One region of the Streptomyces sp. NPDC051987 genome, then DNA from elsewhere that is predicted to be linked to it. Evidence: riboswitches for the same ligand, from Rfam matches in the RefSeq annotation. Region 1 holds a riboswitch; the other holds the start of a gene.
The links. A riboswitch is a leader RNA that binds a small molecule or an ion and turns the genes downstream of it on or off. The one in region 1 is predicted to bind glycine.
Positions count from the first base shown of each region.

Region 2: it holds a riboswitch for glycine, as region 1 does, so the genes downstream of both, gcvP (aminomethyl-transferring glycine dehydrogenase) here and gcvT (glycine cleavage system aminomethyltransferase GcvT) in region 1, are expected to answer to the same signal.

Region 1 is NZ_JBFAXI010000049.1:8,928-23,476, forward strand. Features, by position in the region: gene AB0M11_RS24890 (ABC transporter permease) at 1-743, opposite strand, end outside; gene AB0M11_RS24895 (ABC transporter substrate-binding protein) at 854-2,647, opposite strand; gene AB0M11_RS24900 (ABC transporter permease) at 2,717-3,724, opposite strand; gene AB0M11_RS24905 (hypothetical protein) at 4,297-4,860, shown strand; gene AB0M11_RS24910 (enhanced serine sensitivity protein SseB C-terminal domain-containing protein) at 4,911-5,708, opposite strand; gene AB0M11_RS24915 (enhanced serine sensitivity protein SseB) at 5,954-6,745, opposite strand; gene AB0M11_RS24920 (AAA family ATPase) at 6,846-7,514, opposite strand; glycine riboswitch at 7,703-7,800, shown strand; gene gcvT (glycine cleavage system aminomethyltransferase GcvT) at 7,959-9,086, shown strand; gene gcvH (glycine cleavage system protein GcvH) at 9,210-9,587, shown strand; gene glyA (serine hydroxymethyltransferase) at 9,627-10,889, shown strand; gene AB0M11_RS24940 (L-serine ammonia-lyase) at 10,946-12,313, shown strand; gene AB0M11_RS24945 (Uma2 family endonuclease) at 12,536-13,090, shown strand; gene AB0M11_RS24950 (hypothetical protein) at 13,212-13,298, opposite strand; gene AB0M11_RS24955 (SpoIIE family protein phosphatase) at 13,751-14,549, opposite strand, start outside.
Region 2 is NZ_JBFAXI010000016.1:1,675-16,223, reverse strand. Features, by position in the region: gene AB0M11_RS11755 (extracellular solute-binding protein) at 1-660, opposite strand, end outside; gene AB0M11_RS11750 (family 43 glycosylhydrolase) at 810-1,220, opposite strand; gene AB0M11_RS11745 (NAD(P)-binding protein) at 1,380-3,188, opposite strand; gene AB0M11_RS11740 (amino acid transporter) at 3,768-5,723, shown strand; gene AB0M11_RS11735 (hypothetical protein) at 5,828-6,349, shown strand; gene AB0M11_RS11730 (helix-turn-helix transcriptional regulator) at 6,430-6,825, shown strand; gene modA (molybdate ABC transporter substrate-binding protein) at 7,055-7,891, shown strand; gene modB (molybdate ABC transporter permease subunit) at 7,888-8,736, shown strand; gene AB0M11_RS11715 (ABC transporter ATP-binding protein) at 8,750-10,015, shown strand; gene gcvP (aminomethyl-transferring glycine dehydrogenase) at 10,063-12,948, opposite strand; glycine riboswitch at 13,127-13,220, opposite strand; gene AB0M11_RS11705 (PRC-barrel domain-containing protein) at 13,335-13,715, shown strand; gene AB0M11_RS11700 (DNA polymerase IV) at 13,795-14,549, opposite strand, start outside.

The DNA of each region.
Region 1 (14,549 bases):
TGCTTGCCGATGACGACCTGTTCCTTGAGGCCCTTCGCGCGTGCCGTGCGGATGTAGTCCTCACCGAGGATCTCCAGCATGGTGGCGCGGGTGATGCGGGCGTACATGGCGGCGTAGAGGAAGGCGAGGGTGATCCAGGGCAGGATCATGCCGCCGAGCCAGCCGGAGAAGCTCTGGGCCAACGGCACGTACTGGCCGTTGATCCAGTTCAGTCCGTAACTGAAGACCGCCAGCGACAGCAGACCAGTGAAGTAGATGGGCAGGGACACACCGCCGAGCGCGACCACCATGGCCGTGCGGTCCCAGATGCTGCCCCGCTTGAGCGCGGAGAGCACACCCGCCGCGACACCGAAGACCAGCCACAGCACGGCGGCGCCGAGCGCGAGACCCAGGGTCACCGGGAAGCGGTCGGTCAGCACCGGCCAGACGGCCTGCTCGCTACGGAAGGAGTAGCCGAAGCACGGCGCGGCACAGTGGGTGACGTCACCGCCGGCCGCGTAGGTGCGGCCCACGAAGATGCCCTTGAAGAAGTGCCAGACCTGCACGAAGATCGGGTCGCTCAGACCCAGCTTCTCCCGCACCGCCGCGACGGCGTGCGGGTCGGCCTGCTTGCCCACGAAGCTCGTGGCGATGTCCACGCCCGCCCACTTGGGGACGAGGAAGAAGATGCTGAAGACCACCAGGATGATGACGACCAGCATCACTGCGGCGGCGAACAGCCGCCTGATGAGGTAAGCGAGCACAGCTAACGGCCCGCCGCGGGACGCGGGCCACCGGAGGTCTTCCGGTGGCCCACAGTCCTGCCGCGCCGGCCTTCACCTGCCTTTCGTGCCGTACGGCGGGTGTGCCGGGATTACTTCGTGGACTTCAGACCGATGTTGACGAAGTCGTAGTAGCCGCTGTACGCGTTCGTCGTGTACACGTTGCCGATACGCGAGGAGCGCCAGTTCAGGAGTCGCTCGAACGTGAAGGGCAGGTAGTACGCGCCCTCGGTGACCTTGTGGTTGATCTCCGTGGCGATCTGCGTCTTCTTCGCCTCGTCCTGCTGGGTGGTGTACTGGTCGAACAGCCCGTCGATCGTCTTGTCCTTGATCAGGGCGAAGTTGTTGTTACCGCTCTGCAGGATGTACTTGCTGTCCCACAGCGGGGCGCCGTAGCCCTGGACGGTCGGGAAGTCCGCGCCCCAGCCCATGATGATGATGCCGAGCTTCTTCTTCGCGACGTTCGAGGGGGAGCCGATGATGCCGGAGGTCTGCGAACCGTCGTACTGGTAGATGTCGGCCTGGATGCCGACCTTCTTCAGGGCCTCCTGCAGGGACGTGGCCGTGGCCACCTCCTGCTGCTTGTTGTTGCGGACGGCGATGGTGGTCTTGAAGCCGTTCGGCTGACCGCAGGCCTTCAGCGCCTTCTTGGCCAGGTCGTCGTTGCCGGTCTTGTTGGCACCGGAGATCTGGTACGGGTCGTACTTCTGGCCCTCGCCGCCGGCGATGGCAGGCGGGAGCATGTTGGTGCCGATGTCGCCACCGGCGATCGGGCCACCGCGCGCGGTCTGCAGCGACACGTGGTCCGCCGCGTAGATGACCGCCTTGCGGCACTCGATGTTGTCGAACGGCTTGACGCTCTGCGGGAAGACCGCGTAGCGGATGAAGCCGGAGACCGGGTTGTCCAGGTTGGCCTTGTGCTGCTTCAGGGCGATGGTGCGGCCCTGCGGGCCCAGGCCCGTCTGGCTGGCGTCGATGTCGTAGTCGCCGTTGATCAGGCGCTGGTCCATGTCGGACTGGTTCGAGGAGATCGTCAGCGAGATCTTGTCCGGGTACGCCTTGCGCACCGGGTCGGACGACGCCTTCCAGTTGGTGTTGCGGACCAGCACCAGCTTCTTGCCGGGGCTGTACGACTGGAACTTGTACGGACCGGAGGAGAAGGGGTGCAGCGTGTACTTCGCCTTGGTGTCCTTGTCCTGACGGACCGGGGACGCCGTGACCATGGCGAGGACCTGCCGGAAGTCCGAGTTCGCGACGGGCAGATGGAAGACGATCGTCTTGGCGTCGGGCGTGGAGATCGCCTTCAGGCCGAGATGGTCCGCCGAGGTGTCCTTGTAGGGACCCTTGTAGGTGTTCTTCGGGTCGAGCATCTGCTGGAGGTAGATCGGGCCGCCGGACAGCACGTCCTGCGCCCAGACCCGCTCGATGCCGTACTTGATGTCCTGGGAGGTGATGGTCTTGCCGTCCTCCCAGGTGATCCCGTCACGCAGGTGGAACGTGTACGTCTTGCCGTCGGCCGAGACCTGCCCCATGTCGGTGGCCAGGTCGGGCGTGAGCTCGGCGCCCGCGGCACCCGGCTCGGTCTTGAACGTGAGCAGCTGACGGCTGTAGTAGCGCGAGAAGTCCCACATGAAGCCGTAGTAACCGCGCGTGGTGTCCCAGAAGTCGGCGTCCTGAGGGGAGACGAACTTCAGCTCGCCGCCCTTCTTGACCAGCGAGGCCTGGGCGACCTTGTTGTTCGCCGCGTCGAAGCCGGCCGCGCCGTTCTTCGAACCGCTGTCGTCGCTGTTGCCGCCGCCGCACGCCGCCATGGCCAGCATGCCGGCGACCGCAGCAGCAGCGGCCAGCGCCTGCTTACGCCGCCCTGAGGTGCGTTGGGTAGTCACGATCTCGGATCCTCCGGTTTTGATGAGAGACCCCGTGTAGATGGGCACGGGACGCTTGGGTAAGGCGGTTCAGCGGGAGCCCTTCGGGTCCAGCGCGTCTCGCACGCCGTCGCCGAAGAGGTTGAAGGCCAGAACGGTGATGAAGATCGCCACGCCGGGGACGACCATGTACATGGGGTCCGAGTCGTAGTAGTCGATCGCCGTGGAGAGCATCTGCCCCCAGGAGGAGGTGGGCGGCTTGACGCCCACACCCAGGAAGCTGAGTGCCGCCTCGGTGAGGATGTTGGTGGGGATCATCATCGTCGTGTAGACGATGATCGGCGCGACCAGGTTGGGCAGCAGTTCCTTGAAAAGGATGTAGAAGCGCCCGGCGCCCAGCGATCGGGCGGCCTCGACGTACTCGCGCTCACGCATCGAGAGGGTCTGTCCGCGCACCACGCGTCCGATGTACGGCCAGCCGAAGAATCCGATGACGAGGATCATCACGAACACACGCACACTGGATCCGCTCAGCCCCAGCATGTCGTTCGGCATCACGGAGACCAGCGCGATGATGAAGAGCAGCTGCGGGAAGGCCAGCAGACCGTCCATGACACGGCTGATCACCGAGTCCACCCAGCCGCCGAAGAAGCCGGCCAGGATGCCGAGGACAGTGCCGAGGGCGACGGCGACGATCGCGGACAGGAAGCCGACGAGGAGGGAGATCTGGGCGCCGTAGAGGATCCGCGCGAAGATGTCGCGGCCGTTGACGGGCTCGACGCCGAGCAGGTGGTCGCCGCTGATGCCGCCCAACGACCCCTTGGGGGTGCCGAACAGAGGGTCGATCAGGCTCTCGTGGAAGGTGTCCGGATCCTGCCCGATCAGGTTGGCGATCACTGGGGCGAGGACGGCGACCAGGATGAGGAGAAGCACGACGACACCGCCCGAGAGGGCGAGTTTGTCGCGCTTGAGCCGCTCCCAGGCGATCCGGCCCAGGGAACGTCCCTGCACGGCCTTGTCGCCGGCGTTGGCAGCCGCCGCTTCTTCGGCCGCGCTCGGGGCCGCCTCTGCGGTCGGCTCGTGCAATGGTGCCGTCATCTGGCAGGGACCCCTCTCAACCGGCGGTAGCCGGCTTGCACTTGCCGCTGGTAGCGGCATGATCACTCTCTCCTGGGCAGGGATGAACACCCCTTGGAGCGCGAGTCTTCAACGCTGCGGCGACCGGTTACCAGAGTTGACGGCGAATGGATGCGCAACCGTGATACGAGCAAGGTGTTTCGTTATCCGAACGACGGGTAACGCATGTCGGACAGGTTCAAATGCGACAAGTCGTCACACAGGCTGCCCAACTTCCCTCATCTACGCGCAGAGACTCCCCCCGGACTCAACCCCACCATTGAACCATCCGCCAGAGGTGTGTGATGCAGACCACAATCCGGTGGATGCTTGCCCCACCTTGCCTGACCGTGAGCGATTCACACCCCGTCACAGGACCGACAATCGCGGCATTCACCATCCGGAACCGGGATTCCACAAGACCAATTTGAGGATGCCTTGAGGAACCCCTTTCACGTTCCCCTTTTCTCGCTTGTAGCGCACACGCCACGGCGATAACTTCATGCCCCGTCAGCGGAAGAACCGCGACTGCAAGGGGAAACGGGGAAAACAGAATGACAAGCATCGGAATGACCGGCCGTGCCGCGGCCACCGCAGTAATTCTGGTCGGTGCCGCTTTGGCGGTGCCGACGTCCGCCTCCGCGACCGAGGCGCACCGGGGGAACTGCGGCACCGGACATTTCTGGGACATCGACACGGTGGGCCCGCGGTACTACCAAGCATCGGGCGGCGCCGTGGGCGCGTACAACTCCAGCTCGCAGACCTCGACGCTCAAGTACACCCTCAGCATCACCAAGTCGCGTACGTCCGGCTGGACCACCGGGGGCGGCCTGAGCGTCAAGGTCGCCGTGGCCGAAATCAACGGGAACACCAACTACACGGTATCCAAGTCGAACACCACGGGCATCTCCGTGGAACACAACCTCAGCGTTCCTGGAAAGCGCTACGGCTACATCACGCCGAAGGTGGAATTTCAGAAGTTCCACATAGTCAAGGCGCACTACGGAGTGAACTGCAAGACCGTCGTCGACAAGGACTACGGTGTCTTCCAGGCCGTCACCGCGAAGATCTTCTACTCCACGTGTGTCGGGAAGTCGCAGTGCACTCCCAAGCCGTGACCCCGTGACAACTGTGCCCGCCTCTCGGACGAGAGGCGGGCACAGCGCTGTCAGAAGGCGCTGGGTGCCTGGGGATACCCGTACCCCGACGCCGGCGCCGGGGGCAGTGCCGCGTGGGCCTCGCGGTCGTAGAACGGCCGTGCCGTCGCCCGCATCCACATCACGACCGGGTCGTACTCGTCGGTCATCGCCACCGTCGACACCGGCAGCCCGTCCGGCACCGCCCCGATGGACTGCTGCATCATCGCCCGCACCGAGTCCACCGCCGGCGGCGACGTGTCGTACACGTCCAGGCCGATCGCGAGGTACGGCGCGCCGAGCGCCGGCTGCACCCACGCGCGGCGCAGCGAGCGGACCGCGGGGGTGCGGTGGGCGTTCTGCGTGAGCAGGGCGTAGAACTGCGGGACCTCGACGGCCGGTTCGGTGAGCCGCAGCGGACCGGCCGGCTGGCGGTCCAGGCCGGTGGCGATGCGGCGCAGGTCGAGCCAGGGGATGCCGACGCCGCCGCCCGGGGCGTGCGGGTTGAGCCAGAGACCGAAGTGGTCGGGGTAGAGCGTGCGGGCCACGTCGATGCCGTCGACGACCTCGTACGACCGGTTCCAGCCGCTCGCGGAGAGCTCCTGGGCCGAGGTCACGCACGGGGCGTAGCCGTGGCCGTCGACCTCCATGTTCCCGTACTGGGCGTCGGGGGAGCCGGCCTGGCCGTGCCAGAGCAGCATCCAGATCTGGCCGGAGGAGGGCGTGGCGAGGGCGCGGAGGAGTGCCTCATAGGCGTCGTAGCGCCCGGGGGTTACCTGGCGCAGCATGTGCTCGACCTGTCCGGTCGCCGCGGTGCCGCTGGCGCTCACGTGTTACCGCCCCTTCATTGAGTTACCCCGCGTATGAGGGTTGCCCCGCGTTCGGAGACAGCTTATGCGCCCAGGGGGCCGGGGCCGATTGTCCGTGCGCGGGTGCGGCTTCGTGGTGGCCGGCCGCCCCCACGCGGTGACCGGCCGCACCCACGCGGTTGCCGGCCGCGCCCACGCGATGGCCGGCCGCACCCACGTGGCGCAGCCCGCCCACCGATCCGGTCCCGCGCCCCTGACGGGCGCGTTCAGTGGCCGTACTGGTAGAAGGGCCGGACGTGTTCGCGCATCCAGTGGCCCACCGGGTCGTCCGCGACGTCCAGCAGCACCAGGTTCACCGGCCACTGCACCGGGGCCCGGCCCAGTGCCTTGCCCAGCGCGTCCAGGGGCAGGGCCCGCAGGTCGCCCTCCCACTGGGAGAGTTCGACGCCCACGAACATCACCGGGTCCGCCGTCTCGATCGCGGCCAGGCAGCGGCGGGCCGAGGCGACCACGCCGATCGCCGCGAACTCCGCCGACGCCGCGGCCAGGAAGTCCATCGGCTCGTCCTGCCAGTCCGGTTCGAAGAGGCGGACCCGGCCGCCGGAGGCGGGGCCGTCCAGCTCGGTGCGCCCGGTCCGGCAGAGCTCGGCGACCGCTCCCGGCGGCAGCGGGAGACCGACCACCCCGCCGGGATTCACGGCGATGCCGACCTGCGGGGGCAGGCCGCGGGCGAACTCGACGGCCGGGGCGATCGTGTACGAAAGGTGGGAGCCGGCGACCAGGCGGAACTGCTCCTCGGAGCTGAAGACCGGCACGTACACCTGGCCCTCGATCTGCGTGGTGGGCAGGTCCAGCGGGCCGCTGTGCGGGCCGCCGCCCTCCGGCAGCGGGATCCACAGGAAGCTCCGGCCCAGTACCTCGATGAGCCGGCCCGCCGCCGCGGGCACGCCGAGGGAGGCCGACAGGACCTCCTCCAGTTCGTTGCCGGGCCACCCGCCGTGGGGGTGGGGGTGCGCCTGTGCCGGGAAGTCCGCGGGAATGTCCGCCGGGAAGTCCATCTGCCTACCACCTGCTGGAAACCGCTGCTGAGGGTGGAAAGGCTAGCGGGTGGCACCGACGACGCCACCCCACCAGCCGGTTCGGGACGGGCCGGCGGTCTCAGCACGCGAAGGCGATCCGGCGCAGTGCGTCCGCCGCCGCCCGGTCCAGCAGGACCGCCGAGCCGACGCCCGCGGGCAGGTCGCCCTTCTCCACCGCGCGCAGCAGCCGGCCGGCCGCCCGGCGGTGGCGCAGGAAGGCGTACCGGGAGACGCCCCGGCCGCGCTCCCGCTGGCCGTCCAGCGCCGTGCCGGCGGTGACGTCCAGGAGGAGCAGGTGCAGGGTGCCGCCGCGGCGGCGGGCCTCGCGGGCCAGCCAGTCGCGGACCCAGGCCTGGGTCCCGCAGTCGTGCACGACCACGCCCTCGCCGGTGCCGAGGGCCCGGCGCAGCCCGGCGTAGTGGGCCAGGCGGACCAGGGGGCGGTAGACGGCGTACGGCAGGAGGCGGGCCAGGCGGGCGTCCCAGCGGTCGCGGGTGTCCTGGGAGTCGATGCGCAGGCCCTGGACGGTGCGGTGCATCAGGGTGGACTTGCCGCTGCCGGGCAGCCCGGTGACCACCACCAGATCACGGGCGCCGAAGAGCAGTCCGTGCGGGCTGTGCCCGGCGCGGTCGCGCAGGTCGCGGACGACCGGCGCGGGGCCCGCTCCGCAGCGCTCCCGGGTCCGGGCCGTCCGCTGCTGGGGCAGGGCGACGCCCGTGGTCGTCGCGTATGCCGTGGTCCTTGTCACCGTGACCGTCCTCCCTGGGGGTTCAGGAAAGGTTCTCCCCACTTAATGTAAAGAGAAGGTAATGCACGATGTCTCGCGGTTCGGTGCGCGGCGTGCCACAGCCGTGTCACAGCGGCGGGAACCGAGTCCGGCTGCCGTGCGGCCGGGCGGCGTGCAATGATGTCCGCGCCAACTGCATACCGGCCGCTTGAATCCGCGCGGGAGAGTCCCCAGCCGTCGTCGCTGGGGCGCCGAAGGAGCAAGTCCCTCCCTTGAATCTCTCAGGCCCCGTTACCGCGCGGGCGAGGCACATCTGAAAAGCGGGCCGCTGTGTCAGTGGCTCCACCCAAGGTGCAAGCCGTGCCCACGTTCGTGGTCAGGGCGAACCTCTCAGGTTCCGATGACAGATGGGGAGGACAGACCTCGCCTGTCATGCCCTTGGGACCTCCGGGAGACGACCGACCGATGAGCAGTACCGATTCCGCCGCACTGCGCCACACCGCGCTCGACGCCCTGCACCGCTCGCTCGGCGCGACCATGACCGACTTCGCCGGCTGGGACATGCCCCTGCGCTACGGCTCCGAGCGCGACGAGCACGTCGCGGTGCGCACCAGGGCCGGGCTCTTCGACCTCTCCCACATGGGCGAGATCACCGTGACCGGGCCCCAGGCGGCCCAGCTGCTGAACCACGCCCTGGTCGGCGACATCGCCGCCGTGGGCGTCGGCCGCGCCCGCTACACCATGATCTGCCGCGCGGACGGCGGCATCCTGGACGACCTGATCGTCTACCGGCTCGCCGAGGCCGAGTACCTGGTCGTCGCCAACGCCTCCAACGCCCAGGTCGTCCTCGACGCGCTCGTGGAGCGGTCCGCCGGGTTCGACGCCGAGGTGCGGGACGACCGGGACGCGTACGCCCTGATCGCGGTCCAGGGACCGGAGGCGCCGGGGATCCTGAAGTCGCTGACCGACGCCGACCTGGACGGCCTGAAGTACTACGCCGGCCTGCCCGGCACGGTCGCGGGCGTGCCGGCGCTGATCGCGCGCACCGGCTACACCGGCGAGGACGGCTTCGAGCTGTTCGTGAAGCCGGAGCACGCCGTGGAGCTGTGGCAGGCGCTGACCGAGGCGGGCGCCCCGGTGGGCCTGGTGCCGTGCGGGCTGTCCTGCCGGGACACCCTGCGCCTGGAGGCGGGCATGCCGCTGTACGGCCACGAACTGACCACGGAGCTGACCCCCTTCGACGCCGGGCTCGGCCGGGTGGTGAAGTTCGAGAAGGAGGGCGACTTCGTGGGGCGCGCGGCGCTCGCCGAGGCCGCCGCCCGTGCGGCGCAGAACCCGCCGCGGGTGCTCGTCGGCCTGGTCGCCGAGGGGCGCCGGGTGCCGCGCGCCGGGTACTCGGTGGTGGCCGGCGGCGAGGTCGTCGGCGAGGTCACCTCCGGTGCCCCCTCCCCCACTCTGGGCAGGCCGATCGCCATGGCGTACGTCGACGCGGCGCACTCGGCGCCGGGCACGGCGGGCGTCGGCGTGGACATCCGGGGCAGTCACGAACCGTACGAGGTCGTGCCGCTGCCCTTCTACAAGCGTCAGAAGTGACCGCCGCTACCGGCGTCGGCACCCGCCACCGGGCGTGACCTGGCGCACATCGCCGCTGGTCACAAGCGTTCCCAGCAGTCCCCCATTCACCAGCACTCCCCCGCGTACAGGAGAATTCAGGCCATGAGCAACCCCCAGCAGCTGCGTTACAGCAAGGAGCACGAGTGGCTGACGGCCGCCGAGGACGGCGTGGCCACGGTCGGCATCACGGAGCACGCGGCCAACGCGCTCGGTGACGTCGTCTTCGTCCAGCTCCCGGCGGTCGGCGACACGGTGACCGCGGGCGAGTCCTGCGGCGAGCTGGAGTCGACCAAGTCGGTGTCCGACCTGTACGCGCCGGTCACCGGTGAGATCACCGCGGTCAACGAGGACGTCGTCGACGACCCCTCGCTGGTGAACTCGGCCCCCTTCGAGGGCGGCTGGCTGTTCAAGGTGCGCGTCACGGAGGAGCCGGCCGAGCTGCTCTCCGCCGACGAGTACACCGCCTTCACCGCCGGCTGAGAGCCGCCGCGGACCCCGGCCTAGGAGTCGTAGAAACAGATGTCCGTTCTGAACACGCCCCTGCACGAACTCGACCCGGAGGTAGCCGCCGCGGTCGACGCCGAGCTGGAGCGCCAGCAGTCCACCCTGGAGATGATCGCCTCGGAGAACTTCGCTCCGCTCGCGGTCATGGAGGCGCAGGGCTCGGTCCTCACCAACAAGTACGCCGAGGGCTATCCGGGCCGCCGCTACTACGGCGGCTGCGAGCACGTCGACGTCACCGAGCAGATCGCCATCGACCGGGTGAAGGAGCTGTTCGGCGCCGAGTACGCCAACGTGCAGCCGCACTCCGGTGCCTCCGCCAACCAGGCGGCCCTGTTCGCGCTGGCCCAGCCCGGCGACACCATCCTGGGCCTGGACCTCGCGCACGGCGGCCACCTGACCCACGGCATGCGGCTGAACTTCTCCGGCAAGCAGTTCGACGTGGTCGCCTACCACGTGGACGACTCCGGTCTCGTCGACATGGCCGAGGTGGAGCGGCTCGCCAAGGAGCACCGCCCGAAGGTGATCATCGCGGGCTGGTCGGCGTACCCGCGGCAGCTGGACTTCGCGGAGTTCCGCCGGATCGCCGACGCGGTCGAGGCGTACCTGTGGGTCGACATGGCGCACTTCGCCGGCCTGGTGGCGGCGGGGCTGCACCCGAACCCGGTGCCGTACGCCGACGTGGTCACCTCCACCACCCACAAGACCCTCGGCGGCCCGCGCGGCGGCATCATCCTGGCCCGCCAGGCCTTCGCGAAGAAACTGAACTCGTCCGTCTTCCCGGGCTTCCAGGGCGGTCCCCTGGAGCACGTGATCGCGGCGAAGGCGGTCTCCTTCAAGGTCGCGGCGAGCGAGGACTTCAAGGAGCGGCAGCGTCGTACGGTGGACGGGGCGCGCATCCTCGCCGAGCGGCTGACGGCGCCCGACGCCCGCGAGGCCGGGGTGAACGTCCTGTCCGGCGGCACGGACGTGCACCTGATCCTCGTCGACCTGCGCGAGTCCGAGCTGGACGGGCAGCAGGCCGAGGACCGGCTCCACGAGGTCGGCATCACGGTCAACCGCAACGCCGTCCCGAACGACCCGCGGCCCCCGATGGTGACCTCGGGTCTGCGGATCGGCACCCCGGCGCTGGCCACGCGCGGCTTCACGGCCGAGGACTTCGCGGAGGTCGCGGACGTGATCGCCGAGACGCTCAAGCCGTCGTACGACGCGAAGGCGCTGCGGGCCCGCGTGGTGGCGCTGACCGACAAGCACCCGCTGTACCCGGGTCTGAACAAGTAGTTCCCTGGTGGGGGCACCCGAGGACGTGTGCCCCCACCCTTTTCGGAGGAGTTCCCGTGGCCATCTCGGTCTTCGACCTGTTCTCGATCGGCATCGGCCCGTCGAGCTCCCACACCGTCGGCCCGATGCGCGCGGCCCGCATGTTCGCCCGCCGCCTGCGCAACGAGGGGCTGCTGGAGTCCGTCGCCTCGATACGCGCCGAGCTGTACGGCTCCCTCGGCGCGACCGGCCACGGCCACGGCACCCCGAAGGCGGTGCTGCTCGGCCTGGAGGGCGCCTCGCCGCGCTCGGTGGCTGTGGAGACGGCCGACGACCGCGTCGAGGCGATCAGGAGCACCGGCCGTCTGTCCCTGCTGGGCGAGCACGAGATCGCCTTCTCCTTCGACGAAGACCTCAAACTCCACCGCCGCAAGGCCCTGCCCTACCACGCGAACGGCATGACCCTGTGGGCCCGCGACGCGCAGGGCGCCGAACTCCTCTCCAAGACGTACTACTCGGTCGGCGGCGGGTTCGTCGTCGACGAGGACGCGGTCGGCGCGGATCGCATCGTGCTGGACGACACGGTCCTGAAGTACCCCTTCCGCACCGGCGACGAGCTGCTGCGCCTGACGAAGGACACGGGTCTGTCGATCTCCGCGCTGATGCTGGAGAACGAGCGGGCCTGGCGCACCGAGGAGGAGATCCGCGCGGGGCTGCTGGACATCTGGCGGGTGATGCAGGCGTGCGTGACGCGCGGCATGTCCCGCGAGGGCATCCTGCCGGGCGGACTGCGGGTCAAGCGCCGGGCCGCCGTGACCGCCCGCCAGCTGCGGGCCGAGGGCGACCCGCTGGCCCACGCGATGGAGTGGATCACGCTCTACGCGATGGCCGTGAACGAGGAGAACGCGGCGGGCGGCCGCGTGGTCACCGCCCCCACCAACGGCGCGGCCGGCATCATCCCGGCGGTCCTGCACTACTACATCAACTTCGTCCCGGGCGCCGACGAGGACGGCGTGGTCCGCTTCCTCCTCGCCGCCGGCGCGATCGGCATGCTCTTCAAGGAGAACGCCTCCATCTCCGGCGCCGAGGTCGGCTGCCAGGGCGAGGTCGGATCGGCCTGCTCGATGGCGGCGGGCGCGCTCGCCGAGGTCCTCGGCGGCTCCCCGGAACAGGTGGAGAACGCCGCCGAGATCGGCATGGAGCACAACCTCGGCCTGACCTGCGACCCGGTCGGCGGCCTGGTCCAGATCCCCTGCATCGAACGCAACGGCATGGCCGCGGTCAAGGCGGTCACCGCGGCCCGCATGGCCATGCGCGGCGACGGCTCCCACAAGGTGTCTCTGGACAAGGTCATCAAGACCATGAAGGACACGGGCGCCGACATGAGCGTCAAGTACAAGGAAACGGCCCGGGGCGGGCTGGCGGTGAACATCATCGAGTGCTAGGGAAAAGGACCCTGACCAGCGCGTTGGCGCCTTTCAGTGCTGTCAGGGCCTTCCCTGCTGAGTTGACCGTGAACTTCCCGGTACGCGTCGAAGTCGCCATTGTCGATCACGGCGGGCGGAGGAGGTCCGTACCCCGCGGCGCCGGATCCGCCCACCTGCCGTTCCGTCCAGTTGTGCGGCGTCCACCGCCGTATCATGGCGGCACACGGGAAGGAGCCCTCCATGAGCGTCGACTCGATCATGCACACCGAGTTCCCCAAGGGGTACACGGTCCTGTTCGGGGCCGAGGGAAAGGTGATCCTGACCCCGCAGAGCTTCGAGCACTCCAGCACGATCAAGTCGATGCAGTACGACACGATCCTGTCGCTCGGACGACACGCGAAGACACCCTCGGACGTCTACATCGACTTCCCCGCAGATGAGAACTCCGCCCCCGACCTGGCCATCCTGCGCGAGGACGCGCGCAAGGAAGGCAAGCGCTACAGCTTCGAGGATGTCCTGCTGATCTCGGAGGTCGTCTCCACGTCCTCCGCCCGCAAGGACTACGACGACTGCACCGCGAAGTACGGCCGGTACGGCATCCCCGTCTACCTCGTCGTGGACCCCTACGCCCGGGAGGTCGTCCTGCACACCGAGCCCACCTCGAGCGGCTACAGCACCGCACACACCCGCGCATACGGCACGGGCAAGCTCCCCATCCCCCTGGCCGACGGCCGCACCTTCACCCTCGACCTCGACGAACTCCCCGTACCGGAACCGGAAGCCGACGCTCGCTGAGAAGACGGGGCCCCGTTCCGGTCGGCCCCGGGGGCCCGGGAACCGCCACCGACTCGCGGCGGATGCCGAACGACGCACCGTGGTGGTGGACAGATCGATCCGACCACCACCGGACGCCGGGTCAGGTGCGGGTGAGGTCGGACAGGAGCGCGAGCAGGAGGCGTTCCTCCAGGACCGCGCTTCCCGACGCCTCCGTGGCGCGGGCCAGTCCAGGATCCCAGGGGCTGGCCGCGGGCGGTCCCGCGAGCGGTGTGGACTCGCCCTCGCCGAGTGCCGCCGTGTAATCGGTAGTCGGCGGCCGTCATCCGCCAGGGGCGGGCACCGTGGTGGGCCACGGCGTCCGCGGTGATGCTCAGGCCGGCCCGGTCGAAGTCGGCGCGCCAGTTCGGCCGGCTCCCGCGCGTGCGGCGTCACCGAGCAGTTTTTCGAGCGGGGTGCCGGGGACGAGGGCTTTGGTGTCACCGTTGGCCCACCCCCGGCGAGGACCCGCAGCGGCAGGGCGCCGGCCGCGTGTCCGGGGATCCGTTCCAAGTCGTCGGCCAGCCTTTCGAGCATGCGTACCGCCGCGTCGAGGAACGGCGCGTCCCCCGGCGTACGAGACGGGTGAGGGTGCCGTCGGCGGCGATCCTGTCCAGCCAGGTGGCGAACCATCCCTGCCCGTCACGGCAGGGGTTGTTCGGTCCAGATGATCTTGCCGTCCGTGGTGTAGCGGGTTCCCCAGTGCTGGGTGAACTGGGCGATGAGGAAGAGTCCTCGTCCGTCCTCGTCCGTGTTCCGGGCGCGGCGCAGCCGAGGCGACGTGCTGCTGCCGTCGGAGACCTCACAGATCAGTGCGCGGTCGCAGAGCAGCCGGAGCCGGATCGGGCCGCTCGCGTGCCGGATGGCGTTGGTGACCAGTTCGCTGGCGACGAGTTCGGTGGTGAAGGCCAGTTGGTCCAGCCCCCAGGCGGCCAGCTGCTTGGTGACGGCCGCGCGGGAGCGGGAGACGATCGCCGGGTCGCTGGGCCACTCCCACTCGGCGACCTGCTCCGGCCCCAGGGCGTGCGTACGGGCGACGAGCAAGGCCACGTCGTCACTCGGGCGGGACGGGAGCAGTGCGTCCAGGACCGCGTCGCAGGTGTCTTCCGGCGCCCGGTCGGCACAGGCCAGGACAGCGCGAAGCTTGTCCAGGCCGATGTCGATGTCGCGGCCCCTGTCCTCGATCAGGCCGTCGGTGTACAGCACCAGTTGACTGCCCTCGGCCAGCTCCAACTCGACTGTTTCGAAGGGCATCCCGCCCAGCCCGAGCGGCGGTCCCGACGGCAGATCGACGAAGTCCACCGCGCCGTCGGGTGTGACCACCGCAGGGGCCGGGTGACCGGCACGAGTGAGGGTGCAGCGCCGGGACACCTGGTCGTACACGGCGTACAGGCAGGTCGCACCGACGATTCCGGAGTCCTGGTAACTGGGCTCCACCGCC
Region 2 (14,549 bases), on a different contig from region 1:
GTCGAGACCGGCCGTGCGCATCGCCAGGTACGCCCAGTAGTACATGCCCGTCCAGCTCTCCTTGCCCGCGAGGGCGAGCGGGGTGATGCCGGCGGCCTTGAGCTTGCGCACGGCGTCGAGGAACCCGCTCCAGGTGGTGGGGGGTTCGCCGATGCCCGCCTGCTTGAAGTGCGCCTTGTTGTACCAGAAGCCGATCATGCCGATGTCGAACGGTATGCCGTACAGCTTCTGGTCGATGAGGTACGGCTGCTTGGCGACCGACAGCATCCCGTCCGCCCAGGGCTTGGTGGCGTCGGTCAGGTCCTCGACGAGGCCGGCGTCGACCTGCTGCTTGAGGACCCCGCCGCCCCAGGTGTGGAAGATGTCCGGGAGTTTCCCGGAGGCGATGAGCGCCGTCATCTTGGATTTGTAGGCGTCGTTCTCCAACTGCACGATCTTCAGCTTCACGTGTGGGTTCTGCGCCTCGAACTTCTTGGCCAGACCCGCCCAGACGTTCTTGGTCGGCTGGGTGGTGGAGATGTTCCACCACTCGACCGTGACCTTCCCCGACGACGAGGACCCCCCGTCGCCCGAGCCGCAGCCGCTGAGGGCGGTCATGCCCAGACCGGCGGCCGCGGTGGCCGCCAGGAAACCGCGACGGGACAGTGCGGGGTCGCCCATGATGCGCTCCTCGGGGTACGGGACGACCGACGCCGTCCTGGTTCGGTGGTGCTCTGGGGGCCGCCGTACTCGAAACATTCGGCGTTGTCACCGAACGTTCCGAACGGGGACTCTAGAAAGGCGGATCAGGAGCGTCAAGGTGTCGCGCATCAGCTCATGGGCGCACCGGCGAACCAGTCGAAGCGGGCCCGCCCCTCGGTGACGTACACGCCGATGACCCGGCCCGTGAACCCGCCGGCCACCTCGGCGGAGAGATAACGACCGTCGAGTTCGGCCGGCCGAACAACCCCTTCGGACGCGGATGAGCCCGGGGTGTGGTGCCGGATGGTCGGCGTGTAGACGCCGCCCGAGGCCGGGGTGTCGTCCGGCGGCGTCAACTGCCCGGGCCGGTCCAGGACGTCGCCGATCTGCCGCCAGTGCACCAGGTCCCGGCTGTGGAAGAGCGGGACGCCTGGGAGGTACTCGAAGCGGGAGCAGACGAGGTAGCAGTCCTCCCCGACCCGGCACACGCTCGGGTCGGGATGGAAGCCGGGGATGACCGGGTTGTCGCACGTCCGCATGCACGCGCCTCTCCCCCAGCCCAGCCGAAAGTTTCGCCGAGGTCGGCGAACATTACGGAGCGCACTGCAGGAGGCCTGCAGGGGCCGGACGGCGCGCCTGGAGTGGCCCGCGCGTCGCCCTACCGCCCCAGCAACGCACCCCGGCCCACTGCCCTGGTCTCAGCCCCACCGCACCCCGGCCAGAAGCACGTCGAGGCCCCGGCGCGTGGTGGCCATCACCACCCGGTCCCCCGCCTCCAGCACCCGCCCCTGGGCCGGCCGCCAGTCGAAGGCCGGCTGTCCCGGGGCACCCCCGTCGACCGGCCCCACCGCGAGCACCCGCCACTCCCGCCGCCGGAACGCCTGGTGCACGGAGCGTCCCTCCAGCTCCGGATGGCCGGCCACGTCCACGCAGGTGAACAGCAGCGAGCCCCGCTCCACGGGCATCACCCCCAGCACATGGCGCCCCATCATCGCAGCGGCGAACGACGGCGCGGCCAGCGCCGAGACGCTTCTGCTCCGGGTGAGCGCGTCCGGGTAGGACGCGCGCAACGTGCGCTGGACGGTCGCGGCGAAGGCGTCGTCGTAGAGCCGGGTGACCACCCGTACCTCGGGGTTGGCCTCCCGGACGGCCATGACGATGTCGAGGTTCTGGCCGTCGTCGCGGGTGAGGACGAGCAGGGAGCCGCACTGCCGGACCCGGGCGAGTTCGAGGACGCCGGGGGCGGTGGCGTCCTCCAGGACCAGCGGGACGCCGAGTTCCCTGGCGAGCGGGACGCCCCGGGCGCGCGGGTCCCGCTCGATGGCCACGACCTGGTGGCCGGTGGTGCGCAGCCGGTCCAGCACCCGGGTGCCGACCATCCCGAGGCCGACCAGGACGATGTGGCCGCTGACGTCGTCGTCGGGCGGATGGTTCACGGAGGCGGTGCGGAACGCCTCGGTGGCATTCATGGTCGCGGCCACCACGAGCGGCAGCACGGCGAGCCCGACGAAGCCGGCGAGGAGCTGGAGTATGCGGCGGGCCGGGGACTCCTCGGTCGCCGGGTCCCCCATCGTGAAGATGTCCAGCAGCGGCAGATAGAAGTTCTTCCACCAGGGGTGCTCGTCCGCGAAGAGCGCGGTGGCAGTGGACAGGGCGACCACCACGGCCGCCAACGAACCGTAGACGGCAGCCAGTTGCCGGGACCGGAAGACCCGCCAGGGCAGATGCGCGAACCGGGCGCGCACCCAGCGCACCGGCCGGAACCGCCGGACGCGGCGGCCCGTTTCGTCCGCGTCGAGGTGGACGACCTCCTCCAGCATCAGCCGTCCGTGGGTGAACTGCCGGTGGTAGGCCGTCTGGTCGTCCGGCAGCAGCAGGGTGCCGTCCTCACCGGGTGTCTCGGCGCTGTCCTGGCTGGCCGGGTCGTCCTCGTGGGCGCCGGAGAGCACGGCCAGGGTGGCGAGGTCGGTGGCGTGCGTGGGGGTGCCCGCGGGCCGTACCACCCCGCGGAAGACCTTTCCCTCGATCTGGAGGGTGTGCCCGTGGCCCACGGCGGCCGCCGCGACCAGCTCCGGCACGGCGGTGTCGGCGTCCGAGAGCACCGTCGTGGAGGTGTCGGGCGCCGGGGCGTCGCACAGGCCCGCCGCCCGGTCCAGGAGCCGTTCCAGGTGGCTGCCGCGGTCCCGGTTGAACATCCGGACGACCAGCCGCACGGAAGGATTGACGGTGCGGGCGAGCAGGGCCGCGGTGACGTTGGCCTGGTCGTCGCGGTAGGTGAGGGCGAGCGCGGCGGCCCGTGCCACGCCGGCCGCGCGCAGGGTGGCCTCGTCCGGGCGGGCCGAGATCTGCAGGTGGACGGCGGAGGTCGGGTCGCGGTGCAGGGCGGCCAGCCGGGCGCCGTGCTCGTCGTCGGCGGACGGCAGGACCACGGTGACGACCTCACCGCACACGGCGTCCAGTTCGACGGCGAGCCGGTGCGCGAGGCCGTCGTCGCCGCAGATCACCATGTGGCCGGTTCTCTCTCCGGAGGCCGCTGGTACGGGGAGGGTTGACGTCACATCAGCCTGAACGGCACCGGCCGTGACGCCGGTTCCGGCCGGGCCGCCGCGCGCCGTTCAAAATTCCGCCAAGAACATGTCAAGAGCAGGGAGCGTGTGGTCCGGGTGGCGCCCACGAAGAGGCCGCGCGTGCTGCCGGCAGCCGGCAGCCGGCAAGAGGACGGCACCCGCCCGTACGATGCGCGGGATGCCGTGCGGTGCAATGCGGTGCGATGCCCTGCGATGCCGTGCGGTGCGATGCAATGCCCTGCCATGCGGTGCCGTGCGGGATAACGCTCGGTGGCCGACCCCGCGGCCCTGCCCGCCGTCCCCCGTACAGCCCAGCGTGCGCCGCGGTCCGCCAACCGGCCAACTCTTGATGCGCGACCCCCGCCCGTCAGGGCATTCTTAACGCAAGCTTGACGCCCAAGGCACGCCGATCCGTGGGCCCACGCGTCACTCTCTGCTTACGCTGGTGCCGCCGTCCGCGTGATGGCCGGAATCGAACTGCGCCGCACCACACCGCGCCGGACACCAGGAGCCGACCCCATGGCCACGACCGAGCACCCCCCTCCCAGTCGCCTGCGCGCCTGGATGCTGGAGGGGCTGTCCGACATGGGCAAGAGCGGCGGCCACACCGGCCCTCACGCGCAGCCCGAGCCCGCGCACCAGGGCCAGCGCTGGTGGCGGGTGATGTGCCTGACCGGTGTCGACTACTTCTCCACCCTCGGCTACCAGCCCGGCATCGCGGCGCTCGCCGCCGGTCTGCTGTCGCCGATCGCGACCATCGTGCTGGTCATCGTCACCCTGGCCGGCGCCCTGCCGGTCTACCGCCGGGTCGCCGAGGAGAGCCCGCACGGCGAGGGCTCCATCGCCATGCTGGAACGGCTGCTCTCCTTCTGGCAGGGCAAGCTCTTCGTCCTCACCCTGCTCGGCTTCGCCGCCACCGACTTCCTGATCACCATCACCCTGTCGGCCGCGGACGCCTCCACCCACCTGGTGGAGAACCCGCACCTCACCGACTTCCTGCACGGCAAGCAGATGGTGATCACCCTGTTCCTGGTGGCCCTGCTCGGCGCGGTCTTCCTCAAGGGCTTCCTGGAGGCGATCGGCGTCGCGGTGGCCCTGGTCGGCGTCTACCTCGCGCTCAACGTCGTCGTGGTGATCGTCGGCTTCTACCACGTCATCACCGCCGGGCACGTGGTCACCGACTGGACCAGCGCCCTCACCACGGAACACGGCAACGTCTTCGTCATGATCGGCGTCGCCCTGATCGTCTTCCCGAAACTCGCCCTGGGCCTGTCCGGCTTCGAGACCGGCGTCGCCGTCATGCCGCACGTCAAGGGCGACCCGGGCGACACCGAGCAGCAGCCCACCGGCCGCATCCGGGACACCAAGAAGCTGCTCACCACGGCCGCCCTGATCATGAGCTGCTTCCTTATCGCGACCAGCTTCATCACCACGCTGCTGATCCCGGAGCAGGAGTTCAAGGCGGGCGGCGACGCCAACGGCCGCGCACTCGCCTACCTGGCTCACGAATACCTCGGCAACGCCTTCGGCACGGTCTACGACGTCTCGACCATCTGCATCCTGTGGTTCGCCGGCGCCTCGGCGATGGCCGGACTGCTCAACCTGATGCCGCGCTACCTGCCCCGCTACGGCATGGCCCCGCACTGGGCCCGCGCCGTGCGCCCCATGGTCATCGTCTTCACCCTGATCGCCTTCCTGGTCACCTGGATCTTCGACGCCTCCGTCGACGCGCAGGGCGGCGCCTACGCCACCGGCGTGCTGGTCCTGATCAGCTCCGCCGCGGTCGCCGTGACCATCGCCTCCCGCAAGGCCGGGCAGCGCAAGTGGACCGTCGGGTTCGGGGTGATCTCGGCGGTGTTCCTCTACACGACCGTCGTCAACGTCATCGAGCGGCCCGACGGTGTGAAGATCGGCGCCTGCTTCATCGTCGGCATCATCCTCGTCTCGCTGCTGTCCCGCCTCGCCCGCGCCTTCGAACTGCGCGTGACCAGCGTGACCCTCGACGACATGGCGGAACGGTTCATCCGGGACATGGCCAGCCGCAAGATGCGGTTCATCGCCAACGAGCCGGACCGGCGCGACATCGCCGAGTACCGCGACAAGGTCGAGCAGATCCGGGCCGACAACGACATGCCCGAGCAGGAGGACTTCGTCTTCGTCGAGGTGACGGTCACCGACCCCTCCGAGTTCGAGGCGGGCCTCGCCGTCCGCGGCGAGGTCCTGCACAACCGCTACCGCGTGCTGACCCTGGAGTCGGCCTCCATCCCCAACGCCCTGGCCGCGCTCCTGCTCCACGTCCGCGACGAGACCGGCTGCATCCCGCACATCTACTTCGAGTGGACCGAGGGCGGCCCGTTCGCCAACTTCCTGCGGTTCTTCCTCTTCGGCCAGGGCGAGGTCGCCCCGGTCACCCGCGAGGTGCTGCGGGAGGCCGAGCCGGACCGGGCCCGGCGGCCGCGCGTGCACACCGGCTGAGGCGGGACAGGGCGCGTAAGAATCCCGTCAAGAACCGCTCGGTCCGCATAAGAACCCCGTCAGCGCTGGCTCCGCAGCGACCGGCGGCCCCTACCGTCGGCCCCATGGAGGACAGAAGACGCAGGGGCCGGGCGGCCGGTGACCGCACCTGGCACGGTCGTGCGCACCTGGCCGTCGGCTGTGCCCTCGGCTTCGGCGGGCTCACGCTCCTGGTGGACTGGGACGCCGGCACCCTCACCCCCGCCCGCGCCCTGCTCTGGGTCACCCTCGCGGCCGCCGTCCTCACCATGCTGCTGCCCGCCCATGTCACCGCGGGCCCCGGCTGGCTGGCGGTACGCGGCCCGCTCCGCCGTCGTACCGTCCGGACCGACTCCCTCGTCTACGTCGGCCAGTACGGAGACGTCTGCGCGCATCTGGTGCTGCGCGACACGCACGGCAGCCGCCTGGAGCTCGACCCCGGTGTCCTGCACGCCAACCCGCTGCTCTGGCACGAGCTGGACACCGGTGTCCGGCGCTCGCTGGAACGCGGCACCCTGCGCCGGGGCGCCGAGGTGCTGGCGCGGCTCGGTCACGAGATCGACGACACCAACGCGCGCGCGGTCCTCGACGCGTCCGGCCTCGGCTGACCGCCACCCGCCGCTCCCACACCCGCCGACCCCACACCCGCCGGCCGCGGGCACCGACGGCTGGGCCTATCGTGACCTGCATGCAGTCCTACACGATCGGCCAGGCGGCACGGCTGCTCGGCGTCAGCCCGGACACCGCCCGCCGCTGGGCCGACGCGGGCCGGGTGGCCACCCATCGTGACGAGGGCGGCCGACGGCTCATCGACGGCGCGGCCCTCGCCGCGTTCTCCGTCGAACTGGCCAAGGCGGGCAGCGGTGAGGAGGACGCCTCCTACACCTCGGTCCGCAACGCCTTCCCCGGCATCGTCACCGCGATCAAGCTGGGCGACGTCGCCGCCCAGGTCGAGATCCAGGCCGGTCCGCACCGCCTGGTCTCCCTCCTGACCCGGGAGGCGGTCGAGGAACTCGGCCTGGAGGTCGGCATGGAGGCGACGGCCCGGGTGAAGTCCACGAACGTGCACATCGACCGCGTCTGACCCGGCCCGGACCGGGCGGGTTTCACGGGCGCGATGCACGGAGCTGCCGCTGATGCGCCGGGGGCATGGGCGAACGCACATGCCAGATCAAATCCGGAAGCATGTAGCTCATGCGATGTGACAAGAGACTTATGCCTGGCAGATGCGGCAGAATCATCGGCAGGCGGCTGATACCCGGGTCGCAGCAGGGCGCGACAGTTTCCCCCAGAGGAATCAGAGGAGTTCACTCGTGACGACCCGTTCCGTGCGCCGGCCCCGGCGCACGCTCCAGGTGGCCGGTGCCTCGGTCGCGGCCCTGCTGGCCCTGAGCGCCTGCTCGTCCTCCTCCGACTCCGGCAGCGACTCGTCCCCGTCGACGAAGTCGGACACGTCGTCGGCGACGCCCAGACTGTCGGGCTCGATCACCGTGTTCGCGGCGGCCTCGCTCCAGGAGAGTTTCACGACCCTGAAGGCCGACTTCGAGAAGGCCCACCCGGGCACCAAGGTCAACTTCAGCTTCGGCGGCAGTGACAGCCTCGCCGCGCAGATCACCAGCGGTGCGCCGGCCGACGTCTTCGCCGCCGCCAGCCCGAAGACCATGGCGATCGTGACGGACAAGAAGGAGACCGCCACCGCACCGGCCACCTTCGTCCGCAACCAGCTGGAGATCGCCACCCTGCCGGGCAACCCCGACAAGATCTCCTCGCTGAAGGACCTGACCAGGTCGTCGCTGAAGGTCGTGCTGTGCGACAGGACGGTGCCGTGCGGTGCCGCCGCGCAGAAGACCCTGGCCGCCGACAAGCTCAGGCTCACCCCGGTCTCCTACGAGCAGGACGTGAAGTCCGCCCTGAACAAGGTGGTGCTGAAGGAGGCCGACGCGGCGGTCGTCTACCGGACGGATGTGAAGGCGGCAGGCAGCAAGGTGGCGGGCGTGGAGTTCCCCGAGTCCGCCGACGCCATCAACGACTACCCGATCGCCCTCCTCAAGAACGCCCGGAACCCCGCGGTGGCCAAGGCGTTCATCGCCCTGGTGCAGTCCCCTGAGGGCCAGCAGGTCCTGAGCGACGCCGGGTTCCTCAAGCCGTGACGGGAGCCGACGAGTCCGGGGCCGCGGCCGGCACCCTCACGGGCGGCCCGCGGCGCCGGCGGGTTCGGCCGGCCGTACCACTGCCGCTCCTCCTCCCCGGAGCGGCAGCTCTGGTCTTCCTGCTCCTGCCCCTGGTCGCCCTGCTGGTGCGGGCCCCCTGGAGCGGCCTCCCGTCCCTGCTGACCAGTACGCAGGTGTGGCAGGCCCTGCAGCTCTCGCTGGTCTGCGCGACGGCGGCGACGGCCGTGAGCCTGGTCCTGGGCGTCCCCCTGGCCTGGCTGCTGGCCCGCACGGAGTTCCCCGGCCGGGGTCTCGTCCGCGCGCTGGTCACCCTGCCCCTCGTCCTTCCCCCGGTGGTCGGCGGTGTGGCCCTGCTCCTCGCCCTCGGCCGCAACGGGGTGGTCGGCCAGTGGCTGGACTCCTGGTTCGGCATCACCCTCCCGTTCACCACGGCGGGCGTGGTGGTCGCCGAGTCCTTCGTGGCGCTGCCCTTCCTGGTGATCAGCGTCGAGGGCGCGCTCCGCGCCGCCGACCCCCGCTACGAGGAGGCGGCCGCCACCCTGGGCGCCTCCCGCTTCACGGCGTTCCGCCGGGTCACGCTCCCCCTCATCGCCCCCGGCATCGCGGCCGGGGCGGTCCTGGCCTGGGCCCGCGCGCTCGGCGAGTTCGGAGCGACGATCACCTTCGCCGGCAACTTCCCCGGCCGCACCCAGACGATGCCGCTCGCGGTCTACCTCGCCCTGCAGAACGACCCGGACACGGCGATCGCGCTCAGCCTGGTCCTCCTGACGGTGTCGATCGCGGTCCTCGCGGCCCTGCGAGACCGTTGGATGACGGCGTCATGAGAAAGACACCCCGATGACCGACTCCCAGCCCCCCGCACCAGACGTCCCACAGCTGCCCCACGGCCTGCCCCTGACCGCCGGCAACGGTCCGCGATCCCCCCACGGCACGCCCACGGCCGCCGACGGCGCTTCGCACCCGCTGGGGCCACCCGCACCCGACACAGATGCCCCGGCTGGTGCGGGTGGGAGCACCGACCCGGCCGAAGGCCGGGTACCCACCACCCAGGCGCACCCGGCGACGCACGGCCTCCACGCCCACCTCGTCGTCACCCGCCCCACCTTCCACCTGGACATCACCCTCACCGCCGCCCCCGGAGAGGTCGTCGCCCTCCTCGGCCCCAACGGCGCCGGCAAGACCACCGCCCTCCGTGCCCTGGCCGGTCTCGCCCCCCTCACCGCCGGCCACCTCCGCCTGGACGGCACCGAGTTGGACCGCACACCCGCCGAGTCCCGCCCGGTCGGCTTCGTCTTCCAGGACTACCTCCTCTTCCCCCACCTCACGGCCCTCGACAACGTCGCCTTCGGCCCCCGCTGCCAGGGCGCGACGAAGGCCGAGGCCCGCTCCCAGGCCGCCGCCTGGCTGGACCGCATGGGCCTCGCCGACCACGCCGGCGTCAAACCCCGCCGTCTCTCCGGCGGCCAGGCACAGCGCGTCGCACTGGCCCGCGCCCTGGCCACCCGCCCCCGCCTGCTGCTCCTGGACGAACCGCTGGCCGCCCTCGACGCCCGCACCCGCCTCGACGTGCGTTCCCGGCTCCGCCGCCACCTGGCCGAGTTCGAGGCCGTGGCCGTACTGGTCACCCACGACCCGCTGGACGCCATGGTGCTGGCCGACCGCCTGATCGTCGTCGAGCACGGCCGGGTCGTCCAGGAGGGCACCCCCGCCGACATCGCCCGCCACCCGCGCACCGACTACATCGCCCACCTGGTCGGCCTCAACCTCTACCGCGGCCGGGCCGAGGGCCACACCGTCGAGCTGGTCGCGGGCCCCGTGATCACCACCACCGAGCATCTCACCGGTGACGTCTTCGTCGCGTTCCCGCCGAGCGCGGTCACCCTCTTCCGGGACCGCCCCACGGGCGCCAGCGCCCGCAACCTGTGGCGCTGCGAGGTGGCCGGCCTGGAGACCCACGGCGACCAGATCCGCGCCGCCCTGACCGGCGAACTCGCCCTCGCCGCCGACCTCACCACGGTCGCCGCGGCCGACCTGGACCTGCACCCCGGGGCCCCGGTCTGGGCGACGGTGAAGGCGACCCAGACGCACGCCTACCCGGCGTGAAAGCGTGCGGCCCCGCCGGAGCCGGGCCGCACGCCGAACCCTGTGGGTCAGTCCTCGTACGCCTCCAGCGGCGGGCACGAGCAGACCAGGTTCCGGTCACCGTAGGCCTGGTCGATGCGGCGCACCGGCGGCCAGTACTTGTCGGCGGCCGACACTCCGGCGGGGAAGACGGCCTCCTCCCGGCTGTAGGCGTGCTTCCACTCGCCGCCCAACGCGCCCGCGGTGTGCGGAGCACCCCGCAGCGGGTTGTCGTCGGCGGTCCACTCCCCCGCTCCGACCTTGTCGATCTCCGCCCGAATGGCGATCATCGCCGCGCAGAACCGGTCGAGCTCATCGAGGTCCTCGGACTCGGTCGGCTCGATCATCAGCGTGCCGGCCACCGGGAAGGACATCGTCGGCGCGTGGAAGCCGTAGTCGATGAGCCGCTTGGCGACGTCGTCGACGCTCACCCCGGTCGCCTTGGTCAGCGGCCGCAGGTCGATGATGCACTCGTGCGCGACGAGCCCGCCGGGCCCGGTGTAGAGCACGGGGTAGTGCGGCTCCAGCCGCTTGGCGACGTAGTTGGCGCTGAGCACGGCCACCTGGGTGGCCCGCTTCAGCCCCTCGCCGCCCATGAGCCGGACGTAGGCCCACGAGATCGGCAGGATCCCCGCGGAGCCCCACGGCGCGGCCGAGACGGGCCCGACGCCCGTCTCCGGCCCGGCGGCGGGCTGCAGCGGGTGGTTCGGCAGGTACGGCGCCAGGTGGGCCCGTACGGCCACCGGGCCGACGCCGGGACCGCCGCCGCCGTGCGGGATGCAGAAGGTCTTGTGCAGGTTGAGGTGGGAGACGTCGCCGCCGAAGTGGCCCGGCTTGGCGACCCCGACCAGGGCGTTCAGGTTGGCCCCGTCGACGTACACCTGGCCGCCGGCCTCGTGCACCTGGGCGCAGATGTCGGCGACGTGCTCCTCGAACACGCCGTGCGTGGACGGGTACGTGATCATCAGTACCGCGAGCTCGCCCCGGTGCTGCTCGATCTTCGCCCGCAGGTCGTCGACGTCGATCTCGCCGTCCTCGGCGGTCTTCACGACGATGACCTTCATGCCCGCCATCACGGCGCTCGCGGCGTTGGTGCCGTGGGCCGACGACGGGATCAGGCACACGGTCCGTTGCGCGTCGCCGTTGGCCCGGTGGTACGCGCGGACGGCGAGCAGCCCGGCCAGCTCGCCCTGCGATCCGGCGTTGGGCTGCAGCGACACCTTGTCGTACCCGGTGACCTCGGCGAGCCGCTCCTCCAGCTCGCGGATGAGGGTGAGATAGCCCTCGGCCTGCTCGGCGGGCGCGAAGGGGTGCAGCTGGCCGAACTCCGGCCAGGTGACCGGTTCCATCTCGGTGGTCGCGTTGAGCTTCATGGTGCAGGAGCCCAGCGGGATCATGCCGCGGTCCAGCGCGTAGTCCCGGTCGGCGAGCCTGCGCAGGTAGCGGAGCATCGCCGTCTCGGAGCGGTGCTGCTGGAAGACGGGGTGGGTGAGGTAGCCGTCGGTGCGCAGCAGCGCCTCGGGCAGCGTGTCCTCGGTCACGGCGTCCAGCGCCTCGACGTCGCCCTCGACACCGAAGGCCGCCCACACGGCGCCCAGCTGGGCGCGGGTGGTGGTCTCGTCACAGGCCATGGAGACGTGGTCGGCGTCGACGAGCCGCAGGTTGACGCCGTTCTCCCGGGCGGCGGCGACGATGCCGGCGGCCTTGCCGGGCACGCGCGCGGTGAGGGTGTCGAAGTAGGCGCCGTGCACGATCTCGACACCGCCGGCCTGGAGGCCCGCGGCGAGGATCGTGGCGTAGCGGTGCGTACGCTGGGCGATGGCCTTGAGCCCCTCGGGGCCGTGGTAGACGGCGTACATGCCGGCCATCACGGCGAGCAGCACCTGCGCGGTGCAGATGTTGCTGGTGGCCTTCTCCCGGCGGATGTGCTGCTCGCGGGTCTGCAGCGCCAGCCGGTACGCCTTGTTGCCGTCGGCGTCCACGGAGACGCCCACGAGCCGTCCGGGCAGGCTGCGGGCGAACTTCTCGCGGACCGCCAGGTAACCGGCGTGCGGCCCGCCGAAGCCCATCGGGACGCCGAACCGCTGGGTGGTGCCGACGGCGATGTCCGCCCCCAGCTCGCCCGGCGAGGTCAGCAGGGTCAGCGCCAGCAGATCGGCGGCGACGGTGACGAGGGCGCCCAACTCGTGCGCCTGGTCGACGACGGCCTTGATGTCGCGTACGGCACCGGAGGCGCCGGGGTACTGGACGAGCACGCCGTTGATCTCGCGCGTGGCGAGGTCCGCCGGGATGCCGTCGGCGAGGTCGGCGACCACGACCTCCACGCCGGTCGGTTCGGCCCGGGTCCGGATCACGGCGATGGTCTGCGGCAGCGCGTCCGCGTCGACGACGTAGACGCCCTTCTTGTTCTTGCCCATGCGCAGCGACAGGGCCATGGCCTCGGCGGCGGCGGTGCCCTCGTCGAGCAGCGAGGCACCGGAGGTGGGCAGCCCGGTCAGGTCGGCGACCACGGTCTGGAAGTTCAGCAGCGCTTCCAGGCGGCCCTGGGAGATCTCCGGCTGGTACGGCGTGTACGCCGTGTACCAGGCGGGGTTCTCCATCACGTTGCGCAGGATGACGGGCGGTGTGAAGGTCCCGTAGTACCCCAGGCCGATCATCGAGCCGAGCACCTGGTTACGGTCGGCCAGCGACCGCAGCTCGGCCAGCACCTCGGCCTCGGTCCGGGCGCCGGGCAGGTCCAGCCGGTCGGCGTTCTTGATCACGTCCGGCACGGCGGCCGCGGTCAGCTCGTCGAGCGAGCCGTAGCCGACCTGGGCGAGCATCTTGGCCCGAGCCTCGTGGTCGGGGCCGATATGGCGCTGCTCGAAGGGAATACCCTGCTCAAGCTCGGAGAGCGGAACACGCTGGGCGGTCATTGCGGAGGCCTCCTGGTCTGACGCGACCTTCGAGGGGTACCCCGGCACGGGTACCCCGACGGCCTCCCCCTCTGTCATCTCAACCTGAGAGCTTCACCGGTACGCCCTTGCGGACCACCGGCTTTCACCGTCGGTGAGAGCGGACACCGTCGACGTCCGCCCTGCTTTCCAGAGTGACCTCGTCCGTGCGGTACGTGAGCCTGAGAGATTCCGGGGAGGATTTGCTCCTTCGGCGCCTCCGGCTTCCCGGAGGACTCTCCCGCACGGGGTCAGCAGCCGTCAGCCAGCCTACCAGCGGGGGCAACACCGGAGCCTTCGAGTGGCCGCCTCCTCCAATGTGCTCTTTTGTAGTGCTTACGGATGAGTTGCGACCAAGTGGAGGGCCCGTGCAGACCGACATCGATCCGCGCAACCTGATCGGCCGCAAGGCGTTCGACCGCAACGGCACGAAGATCGGCACGATCGACGAGGTGTACCTCGACGACGCGACGGGCGTGCCGGAGTGGGCGGCCATACGCACCGGCCTGTTCTCCCGGGACGCCTTCGTGCCCCTGGAGCCCAGTGAGCTGGTCGAGGGCACCCTCCACGTCCCGTTCGACCGCGCCCTGATCAAGGGCGCCCCCGACTTCGGCGTGGGCCGCCACCTCTCCCCCGAACAGGAACTCCAGCTCTACCACCACTACGGCCTCGACACGGCTCCCCCGCCCCACGACCACCCCGACCACGACTTCGGCAAACTGGCGGGCACGGAGGACGCGGGGGCGTGACGGCCGACGGCACGTGCGGGCACTTACACCCTGCTGGCGGCGGTCAGCGTCCCCCCTCCATCCCCGCCCACGCTCACGCTCACGCACGCACCCCGGCCCCCGGACTCCCCGGCACCAACGGCAACGGCTCCGCCGGCTCCAGCTCAGGGTCCTCGACCCGGAACGTCCGCACCCTCCCCGGCTCCGACGAACCCGGCGTCTCGAACCGCACCGTCACCCGCCCGAGCCCGCTCCCCTGCACCCATCCGTGCCCGTACTCGGCATGCCGCACGTCGTGTCCCGCAGGCCACCGACGCTCGGCGACGGCCTGCTCCTCGGCGACCGGCTCCGCCACGTCCTCCTCCGCCGCGAACTCCGCCGCCCCCTCCCCGGCCGCCGCCTGCGCGAACAGGTCCTCCTGCGTGTAGTCGGCCAGCCCCGACACGCCCACCCCCAGCAGCCGCACACCCCCCGTGGTGTCGACCGAGTCCAGCAGCCGCGCGGCCGCCTCCCGCACCACCGCCGGATCGTCGGTCGGCCCCCGGAGCGTCTCCGACCGGGTCAGCGTCGAGAAGTCGTACCGCCGTACCTTCAGCACGATGGTGCGCCCCGACAGCCCGGCCCCCCGCAGCCGCCGGACACACCGGTCGGCCAGCCGCTGCACCTCGAACCCCACCCGCATCCGGTCATGGATGTCGACGTCGTAGGTGTCCTCGACCGACACCGACTTGGTCTCCCGCTCGGCCACCACGGGCCGCTCGTCATGCGCGAGCGCCATCGCGTACAGGGCGTGGCCGTGGGCCTTGCCGAGCAGCCGGACCAGCTCGTCCTCGCCCGCCTCGGCGATCTCGTCGA